Linked DNA regions of Bernardetia sp. MNP-M8. The protein of the gene in region 1 interacts with the protein of each later gene in a pairwise test. Links are inferred from orthologs where the notes say so. Each region holds a gene or a part of one and is shown on either strand. Other genes may lie near its edges. The genes, in order: V9L04_RS05310 and rfaD.

Region 1 (3,250 bases):
GCTTTTGGAAGAATTACCAGGGGTGGGACACAAAACGGCTTCTGTTGTGGTGTCGCAATATTTTGGGCAGCCTGCTTTTCCTGTCGATACGCATATTCACAGACTGGCGTATCGTTGGGGACTTTCAAACGGAAAAAATGTAGTTCAAACAGAAAAAGATCTGAAAGCACTTTTTCCTAAGAAAAACTGGAACGACCTACATATTCAAATTATTTATTTTGGTAGAGAATACTGTCCTGCAAGAAGTCATAATCCATTGGAATGTCCGATTTGTAGTCAATATGGAAATATAGAATATCTTGATAAATATTTGGAAGAACAAGAAATGAAAGGGAAGTAGATTTCAATAAAATGTACTTATATCTATCAAATCTATATTTATAAAATTAGGAGATAAATGGTCAAAATCTTTATCCGTTGTTAGCAAAGTAGCTTTGAGTACAATAGCTGATGCTGCTATCCATAAGTCATTTTTGCCCATGTTTCTTGCACTCATTCCAATAGGAAGAGGGTTGTTTTTCAATTTTCCTTGACTATACGCATCAATAGTTCCATAATTTTGCACAACATCGATAGAAGTAGATTTGACAAGATTAAATCCTTTCAAAAGATTTTTGAGTAAAATTAATCTTTTTTGTCCCCATTGATTTTGCTTAGAAATTGAATCTATCTCCCCCAAAGTAATATGAGTATAGAAAAATGTATTATCAGTATTGGAAAAGTAATTTTCATCAAAGAACTCTGCGAAAATTCTACTCTTTACAAGTAAAATAAGAATATTTGTATCTAAAATGTAATTCATGGAGTAAGCATATTTAAAAGTTCTTCTATTGTTTGTTCATCATCATCTTCCAAAGCACCAAAAGAAGTTTTAGCTAATTCTCTATCTGTTTTTTGTTCTGAAATTTCTATACTTTTATCTGCTTTTTCATATTCATCATAGCTCATAATCATGGAAGAATCATCTAATTCTAAACTTTCATACAACAAAGAAGTATCAGAATCAATAAATTCTTCTTTTTCAGAATTTTCTTCTTCTATTTCTTGATATAAAATACCTAATCGATTTGCCAAAGCTATCAATAATTTTATATCTTGTTCCTCATTCGATTTAAAAACAATAGTTCGCATAATCTTATTATTAACACTATATAGAGATACTTTTTAGATAAATTATTTATTGAAGGTATTAAAAACTCACTTTAAAAACAAAAATATGAATCAAAAAGCAGACTGGAAAGTCATTGAGGAATTAGGTACTGAATCAAATACTATCAAATTTGAAGATATTACCTACAAAAAATCAAACGGAGTGGCTCGTATTGCCTTCAACCGTCCAGAAGTCAGAAATGCCTTTCGTCCACAAACAGTAACCGAATTATACAGAGCTTTTTTAGATGCTAGAGAAGATACTTCTATCGGAGTAGTTTTGCTTTCTTCAGAAGGTCCTTCACCAAAAGATGGAGTTTATTCATTTTGTAGTGGTGGCGACCAGCGTACACGAGGACATCAAGGCTATGTAGGCGAAGATGGAATGCCAAGACTTAATATTTTGGAAGTTCAGCGTCTTATGCGTTTTATGCCAAAGGCTGTTATTGCTGTTGTGAATGGTTGGGCTGTTGGTGGTGGACATAGTTTGCATGTTGTTTGTGATTTGACTTTGGCGAGTAAAGAACACGCTATTTTCAAACAAACTGATGCTGATGTAACCAGTTTTGACGGTGGTTATGGTTCTGCGTATTTGGCTAAAATGGTCGGACAAAAAAGAGCAAGAGAAATTTTCTTTTTGGGTCGTAATTATTCGGCACAAGAAGCCTGCGATATGGGAATGGTAAATGCTGTTATTCCTCACGAAGAATTGGAAGACACAGCGTATGAGTGGGCGCAAGAAATTTTGGAGAAATCACCTACGTCTATCAAAATGCTCAAATTTGCCTTCAATTTAACTGACGACGGAATGGTCGGACAACAAGTATTTGCAGGAGAAGCAACTCGCTTAGCCTATATGACCGACGAAGCAAAAGAAGGAAGAAATGCCTTTTTGGAGAAAAGAAAACCAGATTTTAAAGACATCAAATGGATTCCTTAAAATAAAGTTAGAAGTTAGATTTTAGAAGTCAGAAGTAAAGGCAAAATACAGATTTTATAATTTTATGGAATCTGTATTTTCATTCTCTGTGTTCTCTAAAACTCTGTGTTTAAAAGGGTATTTTGTATTTTCATTCTCTCTAAACTCTTCAACCTCTATGGTTAAAAAGTATTTCGTATTTGCTTTACCTACTTTCATCATCCTGCCTTTCATCATAAATATCATACAAATCACTCGCTAATCAGTTACAGTATTTTGAATCAAGATTATTATAAAAATTATTATCACTTAGAACGAAATCATTGGTGGTTTGTGGTGCGTTTAGAAATCTTGAAACAAGAGCTTCAAAAACTAATTCTATCAAATAATCAAAAGCTAAAAATCTTAAATATAGGAATAGCAACAGGGAAAACTTCCGAAATGCTTTCTCAATTTGGAGAAGTAACTTCAGTAGAATATGATGCTATTTGTGCTGAATTTGTACGACAAAAATTAAATATAGAAGTCATTGAAGGTTCTATTTTAGAATTGCCCTTCGAAGAGAATAGTTTTGATTGGGTTTGTGCTTTTGATGTTGTCGAACACGTAAAAGATGATAAAAGAGCAATTTCAGAAATGAATAGAGTTTGTAAAGAAAATGGAAAAATTTGTATTACAGTTCCTGCTTTTCAAAGCCTGTGGAGTCATCACGATGAAGTAAATCAGCATTTTAAAAGATATAAAATGAATGAGGTTTTAAATTTATTTGATTTGCAAAGTGAAAATATAGATAATAATTCTTCTTTCAAGATTCTTAGAAAAACGTATTTTAATTCTTTTTTATTTATTCCTATTTGGCTTTTCAGAAAACTAAACTTTCTGATTCCGAAGCAATTTATACGAAAAGGCTCAGGTTCTGATTTTGAAATTTATAAATCAAATCATTTTTTAGATTCCATCTTAAAAGGAGTTTTTAGAATAGAAAAAAAAATACTCCAAAAGAATATTTCATTTTCCTTCGGAGTTTCTTTATTATTTTTTGTAGAAAAGAAAAAATATAGAGATTAAGAATATCATTCAAAAATTATTTTTTCAAACTTCCTTTCAAAACATCAATATTCCATTCCTTTTCTTTCGCAATTTCTTGTAAAACTTCCATTTTCCAAGTATTGGCAACAATTT
Region 2 (3,327 bases), 390 kb from region 1 along the record:
GCATATCTAATAGTTGCTTTATAATTTCCTGTTAAATCACAGCCTTTCATATCAAGTTCTATCATTCCTGTTCCAAAAAACAAATAGGTTTTTTTTCTCCAAGAACCATCTTTTTTCTCCATAAACAGTGTAATTTCTACCTGTCCACCACTTGGAGAATAAACATATCCTTTTTCTGCTGTCGCACCTGTATCATTTCCTTCACAAGGCAATTTATCAACCTTAAAAACTTTAAATAAAGGAGTTTGATCTTTCTTTTTATGTATTTCTTCTATTTTATAGGTATCAGGAAAAGAACAAGTTCCATCATCTTGAAAACAAGCAAAAGCATAAAAATTTCCTGTGTAATTACAATCAGAAAGTTTTAATTCAATAAAACCAGCTCCTTGTCTTGTATATTCTTTTTTCTCCCAATATCCAGATTTTGTTTGTACAAAAATAGCTACAACTACCCAATCTGTAGAACGGGTGCTAACATAACCTCTATCAAAGCTACAACCTCCTTGTTTACAGCCATTTGGAGTGCTACGTTCAGTAAGTTTAAATTGAGGTTTTTCAGCTACTTCCACAATTCTATTTTCTGTATTTACAGATAAGTCTGAAGCAGAGAGCAGGAAAAAATTCCAATTAAAAATTAAAAATAATGAGTAAAAAAACAGTTGCATACGTAAGTAATATTTGTGATAAAGTCTTGGTTTTCAATTCAAAAATACATCAAAAATCAATACTTTACTAATAGCTCGTTAAAATTTTATAAAAGTATACTAAAATAATAGCTAGTTTAGAGTTTGTCTTATGAGTATTTTTGATTCAATGAAGTATCCTAGTATCAAAGTAGCAAACAGAGTACCTATTTTTTTTTCTAACATTGATTTTTATTTTCATTCGATGTATCTATGAAAATATTGGTTGTATGGCTTTCAAATTAGGTTTAATATTCTTATTTTTGGTATTTTTGACTTTCGTTTTTTCTTTTCCTTCAACTAATGCTAAAGATAATAAAAAACGAGTAATACATGAGTGATTATTTGTTGATTAACTCACTATAAATTGATAAAGATATTTTCAAATGGATACTCATTTTATTCTAATTATCCTACATACAAATAATATATAATACAAATGATTGTAGTAACAGGTGCAGCAGGTTTTATTGGTAGTGCATTAATTAGTCGTCTTTTAGAAGCTGGTCATAGTCGTATCATCGCTGTAGACGACTTTTCATTTATCGAAAAAAATAAAAATTTAGCAGAAAAGCAAATTACTGAGCGTGTAGAACGTGAAGAATTCTTTGATTGGCTCAAAAAAAATTACATCGACATAGAATTCATATTTCACATTGGTGCCCGTACAGATACTACCGAGTTTGATTATAGTATTTTTGAACATTTGAATGTAGATTATAGCAAAAAAATGTGGAATGCCTGTGTCGAATACTCAATTCCATTAGTATATGCTTCTTCGGCTGCAACATACGGTGCAGGAGAATATGGTTATGAAGATGATGAAAGCCGAATTCCACTGCTAAAACCTCTTAATCCGTATGGAAAGTCAAAACAAGAGTTTGATATTTGGGCATTAGAACAAGACAAAACTCCTCCTTTTTGGGCAGGATTAAAGTTTTTTAATGTCTATGGTCCTAATGAGTTTCATAAAGGACGTATGGCTTCAGTTATTTTTCATACCTATCATCAGATTTTGAAAACAGGTGAAATGAAACTTTTTCGTTCTCATAATCCTAATTTTAAAGATGGTGAGCAACTTCGTGATTTTGTTTATGTAAAAGACTTGATAGAAGTATGTTTGTTTTTGATGAATGAGCAACCCAAATCAAGCATTTATAATTTAGGAAGTGGCACTGCACGTACTTTTTTAGATTTGGTCAAAAACACATTTTATGCTCTTGATAAAACTCCTAAAATAGATTTTGTAGATACACCTGCTGATATTCGTGATAAATACCAATACTATACACAGGCTGATATGGAAAAATTAAAAAAAGCAGGCTATACTAAAGAATTTCATACCCTAGAAGAAGGTGTAGAGGATTATGTCAAGAATTATTTAATAGAAAATAAATATTATTAAGCATCTTTTTTAGAATGAAAGTTTGAGGGTATTTTCCACCTTTCTGCTCCTCTTTTCCCACGATTAAAATCGTGGATTTTGTTATAATATGTAATTCTGTCCAATTACTTAAGCCTTGTTAGTTTTTCAATAAACCAAAAAACACCTAAAATAATGATTTCAGGTGTTTTTTTTGGGTGTTTATCTGTAAATTTATTTACTTCTGTAAAATAAAAATTGCCCAATTATAAGTACAAACAAACTCAAAACTGTACTTGCTAAAATTACAAAAAAATTAGAAAGCCAAAGCGAAAAATTGCTTCCTTGTATTAAGAACAAGATAGAATGATGAAGAAATAAAATAATTCCTGAATAGGTTACAAACCAGTTGAAACCTAGTTTTGAAAGAGTTGGATTTTCTATACCATCATAACCTCCACTAGGACGTATAAATTGAATAATAGAAGGGCGAATAAATGCAATAATGACCATTGTAGCAGCATGTACACCAGCAGTATCATAAAAAACATCTACAGCTAACCCCATTCCAAACCCTAAAAGTAAGAGTGTTGTAAGACTTATTTCAAGAGGAAGTAAAATTAAAAAACCTACATAAACAAAACAAAAAGCAGTATCAAAAAGAGCTACATTTCTGAAAAGTAACACTTGAAGAAGCCAATAAATAAAAAAACTTATAAATTGAGTAATTGTACTTGGATTCATTTTTTTCTCGTTTTTCTATTTCTCTATCGTAACTTGTTCTAAAGAATCAATTTCTGATTTATACTGGTTTTCTATCACATAAACATAAGAGAGTTTTGTAAAATCAGTAGCCAAACGTATATTTACTTCATTAAAATTGCCTTTTGCAGAAGTAAAATTAACCTCTTCTATATAACCAATTAAGAATTCTTTTGGATAAAAATTATTTTCTACACTCGTAACTACTGTATCACCTACTTTTATATCTTTTGCAGAAGTATATAAAAGATTTGAACTGCGATAATCTTTACCATCCCATTGTGTAGTAGCATTTACTCCATTGCGTTTTATCTGTGAAGCTATCTGATAATCAATATGTAAAATACTTCTTACTGTTGCATAATTACTAGAAACAGCTTCTATTTTTCCTGCAATTCCAGAGTCTGTAATCACTCCCATTCCTTTTTTGATTCCTTGTTTGCTTCCTTTGTTTATTGTCAGGAAATTTCGTTCTAATAAATAAGAATGCTTGATAACCTTAGCAGGAATAAGTTGGTA

Evidence for each region.
Region 2: the proteins of V9L04_RS05310 (region 1) and rfaD interact in binary tests that used the Escherichia coli proteins (3 or more experiments, as listed by UniProt). The link is inferred for Bernardetia sp. MNP-M8 from one-to-one orthologs.

What each region holds. Positions count from the first base shown.
Region 1 is NZ_CP147012.1:1,265,171-1,268,420, reverse strand. What follows is about bases 240-3,152. They hold V9L04_RS05310 (1,4-dihydroxy-2-naphthoyl-CoA synthase), read left to right. Parts: upstream 240-1,216; coding sequence 1,217-2,089; downstream 2,090-3,152. Other genes in these bases: V9L04_RS05305 (class I SAM-dependent methyltransferase), read left to right, coding at 2,345-3,136; V9L04_RS05315 (hypothetical protein), read right to left, coding at 799-1,131; V9L04_RS05320 (PIN domain-containing protein), read right to left, coding at 344-802; nth (endonuclease III), read left to right, coding at 240-340. In the rest of the region: more of nth, read left to right, coding at 1-239; V9L04_RS05300 (ribonuclease D), read right to left, coding at 3,153-3,250. UniProt on the Escherichia coli protein: Converts o-succinylbenzoyl-CoA (OSB-CoA) to 1,4-dihydroxy-2-naphthoyl-CoA (DHNA-CoA).
Region 2 is NZ_CP147012.1:1,659,216-1,662,542, forward strand. The notes cover bases 116-3,105. They hold rfaD (ADP-glyceromanno-heptose 6-epimerase), read left to right. Parts: upstream 116-1,122; coding sequence 1,123-2,088; downstream 2,089-3,105. Other genes in these bases: V9L04_RS06880 (hypothetical protein), read right to left, coding at 116-665; V9L04_RS06890 (Rod shape-determining protein MreD), read right to left, coding at 2,281-2,790; mreC (rod shape-determining protein MreC), read right to left, coding at 2,806-3,105. Also shown: more of V9L04_RS06880, read right to left, coding at 1-115; more of mreC, read right to left, coding at 3,106-3,327. UniProt on the Escherichia coli protein: Catalyzes the interconversion between ADP-D-glycero-beta-D-manno-heptose and ADP-L-glycero-beta-D-manno-heptose via an epimerization at carbon 6 of the heptose.